One region of the Microbacterium pumilum genome, then DNA from elsewhere that is predicted to be linked to it. Evidence: predicted binding sites of a transcription regulator. Region 1 holds the regulator's gene; the other holds the start of a gene.
The links. Region 1 encodes HrcA, which represses chaperone genes, less so after heat shock. Its sites were predicted from a motif close to TTNGCACTCGNNNNNNNCGAGTGCNAA; they were not measured.

Region 1 (6,997 bases):
GACGACCTGGACCACCATCGAACCAGGCTAACCGCCGGATGCCGGCCCTAGCATGAGCCACATGCCAGAGATCGCCCCGCATATCTCGGCCATGCCCGGCTCGGGCGTGCGCCACATCCTCGAGCTCGCGCTGCGGCGTCCCGACACGATCATCCTGGCCGTCGGTGAACCCGGCGAGGTCGTCGAGCCCCGCGTACGGGACGAGGCGGCGGCAGCGTGGCGCGAAGGCGACACTCGTTACACTCCGAACGGCGGCATCCTGCCGCTCCGTGAGGCGATCGTCGCGAAGCTGGCTCGTGAGAACGCGATGGATGTCGACATCGAGCAGGTGTGGGTGACGGTCGGCGCCACGCAGGCGCTGCACATGGCGATGGCTCTGACCCTCGGCCGCGGCGACGAAGTCCTGGTGCCGGACCCGGGATACACCACGTTCACGATGAGCGCCCACCTCCTGCAGGCGGTGCCGGTGGGATATCCGCTGCGGCCGGAGCGCGGCTTCCAGCCCGACCTCGCCGAGCTCGGGGATCTCATCACGGAGCGCACGCGCGCCATCATCGTCAATACGCCGTCCAACCCCCTGGGCTCGACGTTCGACCGCGAGACGCTGGTCGCCCTGATGGACCTGGCCCGCCGGCACGATCTCTGGGTCATCAGCGACGAAGTGTACGAACGGTTCACCTGGGGAGAGCCGCACGTCAGTCCGGCGACGCTCGACGACAGCGGCCGGGTGCTGTCGGTGTTCTCCACCTCGAAGACGTACGCGATGACCGGTGCCCGCGTCGGCTGGCTCGTCACCCCGCCGGGATGGCGGCCGACCATGCTCCGCGTGCAGGAGGCGCTCGTCAGCTGCGTCGACGCTCCGGCGCAGCGCGCGGCACTGGCGGCGATCTCCGGTCCGCAGGACTCGGTGATGAGGGCCGGTGCGCACTACCGCGACAACCTCGCGGCGGCGATGACGCAGCTCGACGCGCAAGGCATCCGCTATCTGACCCCGACGGGCGCGTTCTACCTGTGGATCGATGTCTCGCATGCTTCAGCCGGAGATGTCGCCCGGTGGTGCGAACGGCTGCTCGACGAGGCCGGGGTCGCGGTGGCCCCCGGGACTGCGTTCGGCGCCTCCGGCGAGGGCTGGATCCGCGTCTGCGTTGCGAGCGACCGCGCGTCCCTGCTCGAGGGACTGCGCAGGCTGCCGTCCCCGGCCTGATCCCCCCGCACGTTCTGCACAGGCACCGTCCCCGTACAGGGGTCGCGCCGGGCGGCGCGCTCCGCCCCGGTAGAATCAGGCAGTCATGTCACCCCGCGCCCTGAAGTCTCTCGAGCCCGCCGCGACCCCGCCCGAGCTGATCCGCAACTTCTGCATCATCGCCCACATCGACCACGGCAAGTCGACGCTGGCCGACCGGATGCTGCAGATCACCGGCGTCGTCTCGGACCGTGACATGCGCGCGCAGTACCTCGACCGCATGGACATCGAGCGCGAGCGCGGCATCACGATCAAGAGCCAGGCGGTGCGGATGCCGTGGGCCCTCGATGGGCAGACCTACGCGCTGAACATGATCGACACCCCCGGGCACGTCGACTTCACGTACGAGGTCAGCCGTTCGCTCGCGGCGTGCGAGGGCGCCATCCTGCTGGTGGATGCCGCGCAGGGCATCGAGGCGCAGACCCTCGCGAACCTGTACCTCGCCCTCGAGAACGATCTGCACATCATCCCCGTGCTCAACAAGATCGACCTGCCGGCCGCCGACCCCGAGAAGTACGCCAAGGAGCTCGCGAGCCTCATCGGCGGCAAGCCAGAGGACGTGCTGCGGGTCAGCGGCAAGACCGGCCTCGGCGTCGAAGAGCTGCTGAACCATGTCGTGGCGCAGATCCCCCCGCCGAAGGGTGATCCGGATGCGCCCTCGCGCGCCATGATCTTCGACTCGGTCTACGACTCGTATCGCGGAGTCATCACCTACGTGCGCATGATCGACGGATCGCTCAACCCGCGGGAGCGCATCCAGATGATGTCGACGCGCGCCATGCACGAACTGCTCGAGATCGGCGTCTCGTCGCCCGAGCCGACCCCGACCAAGGGTCTGGGTGTGGGCGAGGTCGGCTACCTGATCACGGGTGTGAAAGATGTGCGCCAGTCGAAGGTCGGCGACACGGTCACGAACGCCGCGAAGCCGTCGAAGAACGCGCTCCCCGGATACACCGACCCGAAGCCCATGGTCTTCTCGGGGCTCTATCCGATCGACGGCAGCGACTACCCCGTGCTGCGTGAAGCGCTCGACAAGCTGAAGCTCTCGGACGCCTCGCTGAACTACGAGCCCGAGACGTCTGTGGCCCTCGGATTCGGATTCCGCTGCGGATTCCTCGGGCTGCTGCACCTCGAAATCGTCACCGAGCGGCTCGAGCGCGAGTTCGGCCTCGATCTGATCTCGACCGCGCCGTCCGTGACCTATGAGGTGACGACCGACGACAAGAAGACGTACACGGTCACGAACCCGAGCGAGTTCCCGTCGGGGACCAAGATCGCGAGTGTCACCGAGCCGATGGTGAAGGCTGCGATCCTCGCACCCAAGGACTACGTGGGCACGATCATGGAGCTCTGCCAGTCCCGGCGCGGCACCCTGCTCGGAATGGAGTACCTCGGCGAGGACCGCGTCGAGATCCGCTACAAGATGCCGCTCGGCGAGATCGTCTTCGACTTCTTCGACAACCTGAAGTCGAAGACGGCGGGCTACGCATCCCTCGACTACGAGCCGAGCGGTGATCAGGAGGGCGACCTGGTGAAGGTCGACATCCTGCTGCAGGGTGAGGCGGTCGACGCGTTCAGCGCCATCGTGCACCGCGACAAGGCCTACGCATACGGGGTGCTCATGACCGAGCGGCTGAAGAAGCTCATCCCGCGCCAGCAGTTCGAGGTGCCGATCCAGGCGGCCATCGGCGCCCGCATCATCGCCCGCGAGTCGATCAGAGCGATGCGCAAGGACGTCCTCGCGAAATGCTACGGCGGCGACATCACCCGCAAGCGCAAGCTGCTCGAGAAGCAGAAGGAGGGCAAGAAGCGCATGAAGATGGTCGGGCGCGTCGAGGTCCCTCAGGAGGCGTTCATCGCGGCACTCTCCGGCGACACCGAGAGCAAAGAGAAGAAGTAGCGGATGCCGCGCCCCGGCGCCGTCAGGCTGCCGGTGCGCGCGCTGCGCAGATCGGTAGGCTGAACACCATGCGTCGAGGAACCTTCCGGGACGACACCGTCGACTACGCCGCCGTCGGCGCGACGCAGGCGCCCGACCTGATGCAGTACCCGCCGGAGCGGAGCATCCCGGCCGAGGAGTCGTGGCGGATCGGCAGCGGCGAGTCTCGTTTCCAGACCGCGAGCGATGCTCTGCTGTCCTGGGCGGCGCAGCGGGGAGCCGGGCTGGAGCTCAAAGATGTGCGCCCGGCATCCGGACCCATGTACTCAGGTGTCAGCTTCGACGGGGAAGGCAACGCGATCGCGCCGAGCCGCACCGATGCCGATCTGCGCTACGACGCGGACGGCACCCCCTACGTCGGAGCGGGCACCACGATCCGCGTCGACGGCCGGGTGAAAGGCCTGCGCGCGGATGCCGTGCTGCGAGTCATCTTCGCCGTCGAAGAACCACGTCGCGTGGGATTCGCGCTCGGCACGGTGTCGGATTCGGTCGTGAGCGGCGAGGAGTCGTTCATGCTCGAGTGGAACGACAAGGATGAGGTCTGGTTCACCGTCCGCGCGTTCGACGCCCCCGAGGCCGTGCTCTACAAGGTGCTGCCTCGGCTGACGCGCCGACGCCGACGGGAGCTGTTCACGCGGTATCTCCGCGCGATCTCGCCGCTGTACAGCACATCCGCGTGAGGCGCTGATGGGCTCCGCGCTGCCGCTCGGCGAGCCGGCGCCGGCCGACGGCTCACTGCCGCCCGGCACGGCGATCGACGCCCGCACATCGTTCGGCGTCTATCTGCACGTGCCGTTCTGCCGCGTTCGGTGCGGCTACTGCGACTTCAACACCTACACATCGAGTGAGCTGCAAGGGGCAAGGCAGGACCAGTACGCCGACACGCTGCTGCAGGAGATCACCCTCGCCCGGCGGGTGCTGGAGGCATCAGGCCCGCTCCGGCCGGCGCGCACCGTGTTCTTCGGCGGCGGCACGCCGACACTCCTGCCGCCGGGCGATCTCGGACGGATGCTCGGGGGAGTGCGTTCGGCGTTCGGGATCGAGGCGGATGCCGAGGTCACCGTCGAGGCCAATCCCGACACGGTGACGGATGACGTCGCGGCCGAGCTCGCGGTATCCGGAATCACCAGGATGTCGATCGGTATGCAGTCGGCGGTCCCGCGCGTGCTCGCGGCGCTCGACCGCACGCACGAGCCGGCGAACGTGCGGACGGCGCTGATCGCCGCGCGCAGCGTGGGGCTCGATGTCAGCCTGGACCTGATCTACGGCGCACCGGAGGAGACACTCGACGACTGGCGCACATCGCTCGAAGAGGCCATCGCGCTCGCGCCCGATCACATCTCGGCGTACGCGCTGATCGTCGAGGACGGCACGAAGCTTTCGCGGCAGATCCGTCGCGGCGAGGTGCCGGCGCCCGATGACGACCTGCAGGCCGACATGTACGAGCTCGCCGACGAGCTGCTCGCCGCGGCCGGCTACGAGTGGTATGAGGTGTCGAACTGGGCGCGAGACGAGTCGCAGCGCTCTCGTCACAACCTCGCCTACTGGCAGGGCACCGACTGGTGGGGCTTCGGCCCCGGCGCACACAGCCACATCGGGGGTGTGCGCTTCTGGAACGTCAAGCATCCCGCGGCCTACGCACAGCGGCTCGCGGCGGGTGAGTCTCCCGCGGCTGGTCGTGAGAGGCCGGATGCCGCGGCTCGCGCGCTCGAGAGCGTGCTGCTGCGCACCCGGATCCGCGAGGGACTGCCCATCTCCGAGCTGCTGGGCGAGGGGCGCCATGCGGTCGCGGCGCTGATCGCCGATGGCCTGGTGGACGGGCCGTCGGCAGTGCGCGGCACGATCGTGCTCACCCGGCGCGGGCGCTTGCTCGCCGATGCCGTGGTGCGGGCGCTCACCGACTGACGCGCTTCCAGACCGGGCAGGATCCATCCGGTAGAATTGGCACTCCAGTCATGCGAGTGCCAGTGACCCTGGTGCCGAGAGCGGCGTGAGGAGGCGGGATGGTCAGCGAACGCGGTCTGCAGGTGCTGCGAGCGATCGTCCAGGACTACGTCGACACGCGAGAACCCGTCGGCAGCAAGGCGATCGTCGAACGGCACGCGTTCGGCGTGTCTGCCGCGACCATCCGCAACGACATGGCTCTCCTCGAAGACGAAGAGCTCATCGCCGCCCCGCACACCTCATCGGGCCGTGTGCCCACCGACAAGGGCTACCGGGTGTTCGTCGATCACCTCTCGGCTCTGCGCCCGCTCAGCCCCGCCCAGCGCACCGCGATCTCCTCGTTCCTCGAGGGCCCCGGTGACCTCGACGACGTGCTGGTCCGCACCGTGCGGGCACTCACCCAGCTGACCGGCCAGGTCGCCATCGTCCAGTACCCGTCGTTCGCGCGAGCACGCGTCACGCATGTCGAGCTCGTGCAGCTCGGCGCTGGACGCATGCTCGTCATCGTCGTGACCGACACCGGTCGGGTCTCGCAGCGGATGACGGTCGTCGGCGCCGATTTCGACGACGAGGATCTGGCCCGGATGCGCGCCGAACTCGGCACGCTCCTCGTCGGCCGCTCGGTGCGTGAAGGCGTGCAGCGCATCGGCGACCACCTCGCGCAGGCCAGTCCGGCAGCCGCGTCACGCGACGCAGCCATCGCGGTGATTCTGCGGGTCGTCGCCGAGGAGCTGGAGGAGTTCCGTCAGGACCGGCTCGTCCTCGCCGGAAGCGCCACCCTCGCGCGACGCGAGGCCGACTTCCGCGGCAGCATCTACCCCCTTCTCGAGGCCATCGAGGAGCAGGTGACGATACTCCGGCTCATGAGCGAGATGGTCGCCGACGACCAGGGGCTCGCCACGAGCATCGGCCGCGAGAACGAGCCGTTCGGTCTGGGTGAGGCCTCGGTGCTCGCAAGCGATTACGACGCCACCGGTTCGCGCGCCCGCGTGGGCGTGCTCGGACCGACGCGAATGGATTACCCGACGAACCTCGCCGCCGTGCGGGCTGTGGCCCGCTACCTCACGCGGCTGCTCGAAGAAGACGAGAGCAGCCGCTGAACGTCGGCGACGAATTGACACGATCCGCGGCGTGCCGCGGCAAGGAAGGCGATTGTGGCTGACCATTACGAGGTGCTCGGCGTCGCGCGCGATGCGAGCACCGACGAGATCAAGAAGGCGTACCGACGCCTGGCGCGGCAGCTGCACCCCGACGTGAACCCCGGTGCGGAGGCGTCCGAACGGTTCAAGCTCGTGACTCACGCCTATGACGTGCTCAGCGACCCTGACCAGCGCGCCCGCTACGACATGGGCGGTGACCAGCCGTTCGGCGGCGCCGGAGGTGCCGGCGGGTTCGGCGGCTTCAGCGACATCTTCGAGACGTTCTTCGGCGCGGCCGGAGGCGGCCGGGCGGGTCGCCCGCGCTCACGGCGCGAGCGCGGACAGGACGCACTGGTGCGCGTCACCCTCGAGCTCGGGGATGTCGTGTTCGGCGTCCACCGAGAGATCGAGGTCGACACCGCGGTGGTCTGCGAGACATGCAAGGGCTCCTGCTGCCAGCCGGGCACCTCGCCCGTGACGTGCGACATCTGCCATGGCAGCGGAAACGTGCAGCGGCAGGTGCGCAGCCTCCTCGGCAACGTGGTGACCACGCAGCCCTGCAACGTCTGCCAGGGCTACGGCACGACGATCCCGTACCCTTGCGCGACCTGCCAGGGACAAGGCCGTGTACGCGCCCGCCGAACGGTGTCGCTCGACATCCCCGCCGGCGTCGAGACCGGTCTGCGGCTTCAGCTGCCCGGCTCGGGCGAGGTCGGTCCTGCCGGCGGCCCC
Region 2 (6,997 bases), 820 kb from region 1:
GACGGCCACGCCGCCGGCGAGCTTCGCAAGACGCTCCTGGAGCTTCTCGCGGTCGTAGTCGCTGTCGGTGTTGTCGATCTCGCGGCGGATCTGAGTCACGCGACCCTCGAGCTGAGCCGAGTCGCCGGCACCCTCGATGATCGTGGTCTCGTCCTTGGTGATGATGACCTTGCGAGCACGGCCGAGCAGGTCGAGGGTGGTGTTCTCGAGCTTGAGACCGACCTCCTCGGTGATGACCTGGCCACCCGTGAGGATCGCGATGTCCTGCAGCTGCGCCTTGCGACGGTCCCCGAAGCCGGGAGCCTTGACGGCCGCCGACTTGAAGATGCCGCGGATCTTGTTGAGCACGAGAGTCGCGAGCGCCTCACCATCGACGTCCTCCGCGATGATGACGAGCTCCTTGCCGTCCTGGATCACCTTGTCGACGATGGGCAGAAGGTCCTTGATGTTCGAGATCTTCTGGTTCGCGATCAGGATGTAGGCGTCCTCGAAGACCGCCTCCTGGCGCTCGGGGTCGGTGACGAAGTAGGGGTTGATGAATCCCTTGTCGAAACGCATGCCCTCTGTGAGCTCGAGCTCTGTGCCGAAGGTCTGCGACTCCTCGACGGTGACGACACCCTCCTTGCCGACCTTGTCGATCGCCTCGGCGATGAGTTCGCCGATCGTGGGGTCAGCGGCCGAGATGGAAGCGGTCGCGGCGATCTCCTCCTTCGAGGTCACCTCCCGGGCGTCTTCGAGCAGCTGGTCGGTGATGGCCTTGACGGCCTTCTCGATGCCCTTCTTGAGCGAGATCGGGTCCGCGCCGGCGGCCACGTTGCGGAGGCCCTCCTTCACGAGCGCCTGAGCCAGAACGGTGGCCGTCGTGGTTCCGTCACCGGCGACGTCGTCGGTCTTCTTGGCGACCTCCTTGACGAGCTCCGCGCCGATCTTCTCGAACGGGTCGTCGAGTTCGATCTCCTTGGCGATCGAGACGCCGTCGTTCGTGATCGTGGGGGCGCCCCACTTCTTCTCGAGCACGACGTTGCGACCGCGGGGGCCGAGCGTCACCTTGACGGCGTCAGCCAGGATGTTCAGGCCGCGCTCGAGGCCACGACGGGCCTCTTCGTCGAAAGCGATGATCTTTGCCATATGTGTTCGTCCCTCCCGGACGTAAGCGATGGTCATTGGCACTCGACAGGAGTGAGTGCTAATCCATTCTGGCACTCGCCCCTATCGAGTGCAAGCCGCGAGGACGCGGTGCGACACGGAAGGCACCGCCACCGCCCTGTGCGGACGGGTCGACCTTCCGGTTGCATGCCGGTCACCGCACCACGTCGGTGGGGTGCGGTGGCACGGGAGGGATGTCGCCCTCGGCGGGGCGACTCCGGCTACGACGCTGAGCGACTCAGGCTACGACGCGAACCGATTCGGCCTGCGGGCCCTTCTGGCCGGCGCCGACCGTGAACTCGACCGTCTGGCCCTCTTCGAGGACGCGGAATCCTGACATGTCGATGTTGGAGTAGTGGACGAAGACGTCCTGCCCATCGGCCACGGTGATGAACCCGAAACCCTTCTCGGCATTGAACCACTTGACGGTGCCCTGGGTCATACGAATCTCCTGTTGCGGTTGAAGACAGGCTTCATCGTAGGCACGCCGCAAAGCCGCCCAAGGGCTAGGAAACCAACTGTTGACATACGTGCGCCCAAGTTTTACCGACTGGAAACACGGCGTCGCGCGGGTCGTCAGGGAGCGGGCGTCGGAGTCGCCCCGGCCGCCGTCCGATCCAGCCCGATGACGACGGTCAGCTGCGGTACGGCCGGGTCGGCGGGTTGATACGTGTCGCTCTGCACGACGAGCGCGCCACCGATGACGCCGGCGAGACCCGCCGCGGCAGCCTGGTCCTCCGGCGCGAGGTAATAGACGGTCGTCTCGGGGAAGTCATCCGATCCGGCTTCGCTCGCGAGCACGTTGTCGATGGGCCAGCCCGCCGCGACGACGACATCCTTCATCTGCGTCGCCAGGCCGTCCTGCGGGGTCGCGTTCAGGATGACGACCTCGTACGAGGTGTCCACCACCGGCTCGACGGTCGGCACCGGGGTCACCGTGGGCTGAGGAGTCGGGAAGAGCTCGATGCGGCCAGAGGCCAGGAGTGTGCCGAAGATCCCGAGCACGACCAGCACGATGGTCGCCACCGCCGCCCAAAGCAGCACGACCCAGGCGCGCATGCGGGGGTTCTCGGCACGGTGTGCGCCGACTCGACCCGCGTCCGGAAGGTCGTCGAAGCGATCCCGCGGGAAGGTCGTTTTCGGCACCAGATGATGTTACCGGGCCGCCGCCCGGCGCTTTCGTGCGCCGGGCCGGGGCGCCGGCTACCCGGCGTCGCCGGAGGCGTGGCTGAGGCGCAGCTCTCGCCGCGCGTCGCGAAGCCTGCGGAGGCGTTTCACGAGCATCGCGTCGTGCTCCTGTGCCTCCGCGGTGTCGATGAGACGCCCGAGCAGCTGGTAGTACCGGGCGGGCGACATCCCGAGGTCTGAGCGGATCGCCTCTTCCTTCGCACCCGCGTGGCGACGCCATTCGCCCTCGAAGGCGAGGATGGCGCGATCGCGATCAGTGAGGGGCACCCGCTCACGCTAACCCCGGCTCGCCGCCTCCCCGTGACGCCACTCCACGAAAGCGCCGAGCGGGTCGACGGCGGCGAGCGGAACGCCGTCGCGGCCGAGCACGAAGCCCGGCCACGTCACCGGATCGATCCGCGGATGCCACGCGTCATGCAGTCCGGGCGGATCGATCGAGATCCACACGGCGTCGAGGTCGAGAACCGCCGTGATCAATCGCTCACGACCCGCGCGGGGGATGTGCGGCAGGACGCCCGGCGTGGTGACGACGAGCGTCGCACCTGCCGGCGCTCGGCGCGCCGCGGCCCGGAGCACATCGGGGTCGGACGCGTCTCCCCGGATCATCAGCGGCGGATCGGCCGCCGCGATGTCGAGCGCGGCCTCGATGCGGGCTGCCCTTCCCGTCTCACCCGGCCACACCAGTGTGGTGAGGAAACGGCGATCGGCCGGGTCCGCGGGGTCGAGCGGGGCGAGATCGATCCCGGCTCGCCAGACGACCTCGGGCAGGCGGAGCGGCGGGTCACCCGATGCCGCGCAGCTGAGCACCACCCTCGACACGCCGCCGGCCGGATCAAGGTCCACCCCGCCCGCATAGCGGTACGAATAGCGGTCGGGGTAGAGGCACAGTCCTGCGCTCGCGCCGAGTTCCAGGAGGGCGAGCGGGCCGTCGACGCCGCTGAGCGCGGGAAGAAGCGCCGCGCACCGCTGCGGTTCGTTCGTCTGCAGGCTCCGCCGAGACGCTTCGGCGACCACTTCGTCCGCGTGCGCAGCGAGCCACGCCGCCCACGTCGGGTATGCGGCCTCCGGCGCGCCGAGCAGCCGCGTCACCGCGAAGACGAGCGGCGGCTGTCGATGCGTCTCGGGAATGCGCGCGATCACCGCCGCTGTCGGCTCGTCGGCGGCAACTCCTGCTGCCCAGTCGGCGTACAGCGCTGAGCGGCCAGGTGCCTCATCCCGAGCGAATCGCAGGTAACGGGCCGCGACGGCGGCATCGGCGGGGGTCGGCACGGCTTCATTCTCGCGGGGAACGTGCAGCCGCGGTGGCACGGGCGGCGCCCGCCTGCGGTTGAATGGAACCGACTGCCCTTGAAATCCGAGGAGAACTCATGACCTACGCCGTTGACAAGAGCGACTCGCAGTGGCGCGACGAGCTCACCCCCCAGCAGTACGCGGTGCTCCGTCAGGCGGGCACCGAGCGAGCCTGGACCGGCGAGCTGCTCGACGAACATCGAGCCGGGCTGTACACGTGTGCCGCGTGCGGTGCCGAGCTGTTCCAGAGCGGGACGAAGTTCGACTCGCACTGCGGCTGGCCGAGCTTCTACGAGTCGATCCGGCCGGAAGCGGTCGAACTCATCGATGACAGCAGCCACGGCATGCAGCGCACCGAGGTGCGATGCGCAAACTGCGGTTCACATCTCGGGCACGTCTTTCCCGATGGCTTCGGCACGCCCACCGGCGACCGCTACTGCATGAACTCCCTCTCATTGGACTTCACGCCCGGCTCCGACGCATGACGGGTGCCCTCGAGGCGGTCCGGGCCCGTCGCTCGTGGTCGAGGGTGACGGATGCCGCTCCCTCGCATGCCGAGCTGCTGACGCTCGTCTCGGCCGCGGGCCGCGTCGCCGACCACTCGTCGCTGCGGCCGTGGCGGCTGATCGAGCTGCGCGGCTCGGACCGCGAACGACTCGGACGGGCGATCAACAAGGCGAACGGCGACCGCGGCTCGTCGTCGAAGCCGCTCCGTGCCCCGCTGCTGATTGCGATCGTGGCCAGCTATCGCAAGAGCAGCAAGGTTCCGCGCTGGGAGCAGGAGGCCGTCGCGTCGGGCGTCGCCCACGTCCTCAGCCTGCTGCTCGACGAGGCGGGATGGGGAGTCCTCTGGCGGACGGGTGACTACACCCGCTCGAAGGCGATCGCGAAGGCGCACGGACTCGGCAAGAACGAGGAGCTGCTGGGCTGGCTATACGTGGGGGGAAAGCCTCCCCGCTCTCGCCTGGGCAGGCGCCGGGCCGTTGATGCGCGCCACCACATCGCGCGCATGCCGAAGGCCAAGGCTGCCAAGGCGGACGACCACGCCGAGTAGGCGCCGACCCCTCAGCGCCGCCTCCGCCGCCAGGGTTCGGCGGCGACGGCGACCGACAACAGCGCCACGACGACCATCGCGATCTCCTGGACGAGGCCCGGGCTGCCGGCGGCCGGCCACAGCGCGTCGATGATGACGGAGGCCACCAGCTGTCCGACGACGACGCCGAGTCCGAGCAGCAGCACTCCGGTGTAGCCGACCAGTGCGGCCGACAGCATGATGTACGCGACGCCGATCGCTCCACCGGTGTAGATCCACGGGTCCGCCGGCAATGCCTCGGGCGCGCCGGCGATCGCCACGCGGACGAGCGCAGCGGCGACGAGGATGATCGTGCCTCCGATGAAGTTCACGAGGGTCGCCGTCAACGGCGTGCCGACGCGCTGACGCAGCCGGCCGTTGGTCGCCTGCTGCCACGCGATGCCGACACCGGCCGCGAAGGGCAGCGCGAGCATCCAGAGCGGGATGCCGCTGACCCCGCCTCCGACGAGAGCCAGACCGACTGCGGCGAGCGCGAGCAGGCCGCCGAACACCCGGGGCACAGTGACGGCCACCACTCCCGCGGGTCCGTAGCCGATGCGGTCCAGGAACAGTCCGTTCACGGCCTGCCCGGCGACGACTCCGACCGTGAAGAGCGAGACCCCGATCACGCCGACAGCCAGGCCCTGCGTCGCGACCGTGAGCGCACCCGCCGCCCCGCCCGCCATCATCCACCATGGGATCGTGCGGGCGCGGATGCCATCGGTGAGGGCTTTCGCCCCGCGACGACCGGCGGGCAGCGCGGCCGAGAGCACCAGGAGGATGACGAGTCCCGAGCCGAACGAGATCGCCGCGGCGACGAGCCCATCGTCGAGGCGGGCGCCGAGCTGGCCGTTCACACGGGCTTGCAGGGCCGTCAGGATGCCGACGAGGGCCGCACCGCTCAGCAGGATCCAGGCCGGAACGTGCGCGCGTCCGTCGGCGCCCGTCATCACGAGCCGACTACGGGACTTGAACCCGTAACCCCCTAATTACAAGTTAGGTGCGCTACCAATTGCGCCAAGTCGGCAGAGCGTCCAGTGTACCGGCGGCGGGCGCTGGTACGTGGTCGCTGTGGACCCGCCCGCCTACGGGGTCGCGGTCGGCGAAGGTGTCTCTTCGGACTCCTGGTAGTACGCGTCGCTCGCGATCGTCAGGACGAACTGGGCGAACTCCTTGGGGTCGTCGAGGGCTCCGACGTAGGGGGTCCCGTTGACGAGCACCATCGGGGTGCCGGTGAGCGCGACGTCATCGGTGTCGGGCAGACCGCTGAGCGCCCGGTCGGTGGCTTCCTTGGCCCACGTCGAGAACGACTGCTCCTCGATGCACTTGCTGACCCGCTTGGGGGCGTCTGAGCCGACCGCGACAGCGAGCGTCGCGAGCTCGGCGTCGGTGAGACCATCCGACTCGACATCGGGCTGCTGGGTGAGGAGTGCGTTGTTGAACGCGAAGAACTTGGCGGGCGAGTACGTCGCCACGCACGCCGCAGCACTTGCAGCCCGCAACGAGTACTTCGTGCCGTTCGATTTCGCCGTCAGCATGGCCACCGGATAGTACGACAGCGTCGCGGCGTCCTGATTGACCCACTCGGACAGCTGCTGCACGTTCGCGAGCTGGAAGTCCTTCGAACCGGACGAGAGGTAGTCGACGTACACGCGGATGTCGACCATCGACTGGTCGGTCGGCGTCGCGGTCGGGTCGGGCGTCGCCTTGGCCGTCGGCGTGGCGGTAGGGGTCGCGTCGGTCTGACTCGTGTCGCTCATCGGACCGACGCCACTGACGTCCGTCACCATGAACCCGTCGTCGCTCACATTGGCAGGTTGCATGAGCGGCTTGGATGCCGCGGACGAGACGGCCCACGTCACCACCACCGCAGCCACGGCCACGATCGCGATGACCGCGATCGAAATCGAGGCCGTGCGCATCGCACGCGCCCGCGACTGCTTGACGTGGACCTGCTGCGCCTTCTCGCGCACTGCGTCCCGGCGCTCGCGGGGAGCGGCGGGGTTCGGTGACTCGTCGCTCGACATGGAACCTCTCGGGACGGACGGGGGCCGGAAATCGGCAATGGGCCACAGGGATGGCGGCCGTTGACGATGCTAGTCAGCCAGTCTGGGAAATGCCCAGACGGAGCCTCCACGCGACCCGTGTCATACTAGGGGGGCGCCCAACGCTGGGCGTGCGGGCAACCACCCGCTCATTCCTCACTACGGATCGTCCGGCACGTACCTGCCGGTGAAGGAGAAGAGAACATGGCGTCAGTCACGTTTGACAACGCAACCCGCTTGTACCCCGGGGGCACCC

Region 2: a site for HrcA is predicted at 1,164-1,190, ahead of groL (chaperonin GroEL). Genes of this name have one in related genera too.

The regions. Positions count from the first base shown of each region.
Region 1 covers NZ_BAAAOH010000001.1:2,883,390-2,890,386, reverse strand. The annotation lists gene ABD188_RS12925 (alpha/beta fold hydrolase) at 1-18, opposite strand, end outside; gene ABD188_RS12920 (pyridoxal phosphate-dependent aminotransferase) at 62-1,204, shown strand; gene lepA (translation elongation factor 4) at 1,290-3,143, shown strand; gene ABD188_RS12910 (DUF1990 domain-containing protein) at 3,212-3,862, shown strand; gene hemW (radical SAM family heme chaperone HemW) at 3,870-5,087, shown strand; gene hrcA (heat-inducible transcriptional repressor HrcA) at 5,186-6,226, shown strand; gene dnaJ (molecular chaperone DnaJ) at 6,281-6,997, shown strand, end outside.
Region 2 covers NZ_BAAAOH010000001.1:3,699,816-3,706,812, forward strand. The annotation lists gene groL (chaperonin GroEL) at 1-1,128, opposite strand, end outside; gene ABD188_RS16640 (cold-shock protein) at 1,385-1,588, opposite strand; gene ABD188_RS16645 (LytR C-terminal domain-containing protein) at 1,723-2,292, opposite strand; gene ABD188_RS16650 (DUF3263 domain-containing protein) at 2,350-2,601, opposite strand; gene ABD188_RS16655 (DUF2332 domain-containing protein) at 2,611-3,603, opposite strand; gene msrB (peptide-methionine (R)-S-oxide reductase MsrB) at 3,702-4,109, shown strand; gene ABD188_RS16665 (nitroreductase family protein) at 4,106-4,678, shown strand; gene ABD188_RS16670 (DMT family transporter) at 4,690-5,646, opposite strand; tRNA gene ABD188_RS16675 (tRNA-Thr) at 5,651-5,723, opposite strand; gene ABD188_RS16680 (DsbA family protein) at 5,782-6,723, opposite strand; gene ABD188_RS16685 (ABC transporter ATP-binding protein) at 6,946-6,997, shown strand, end outside.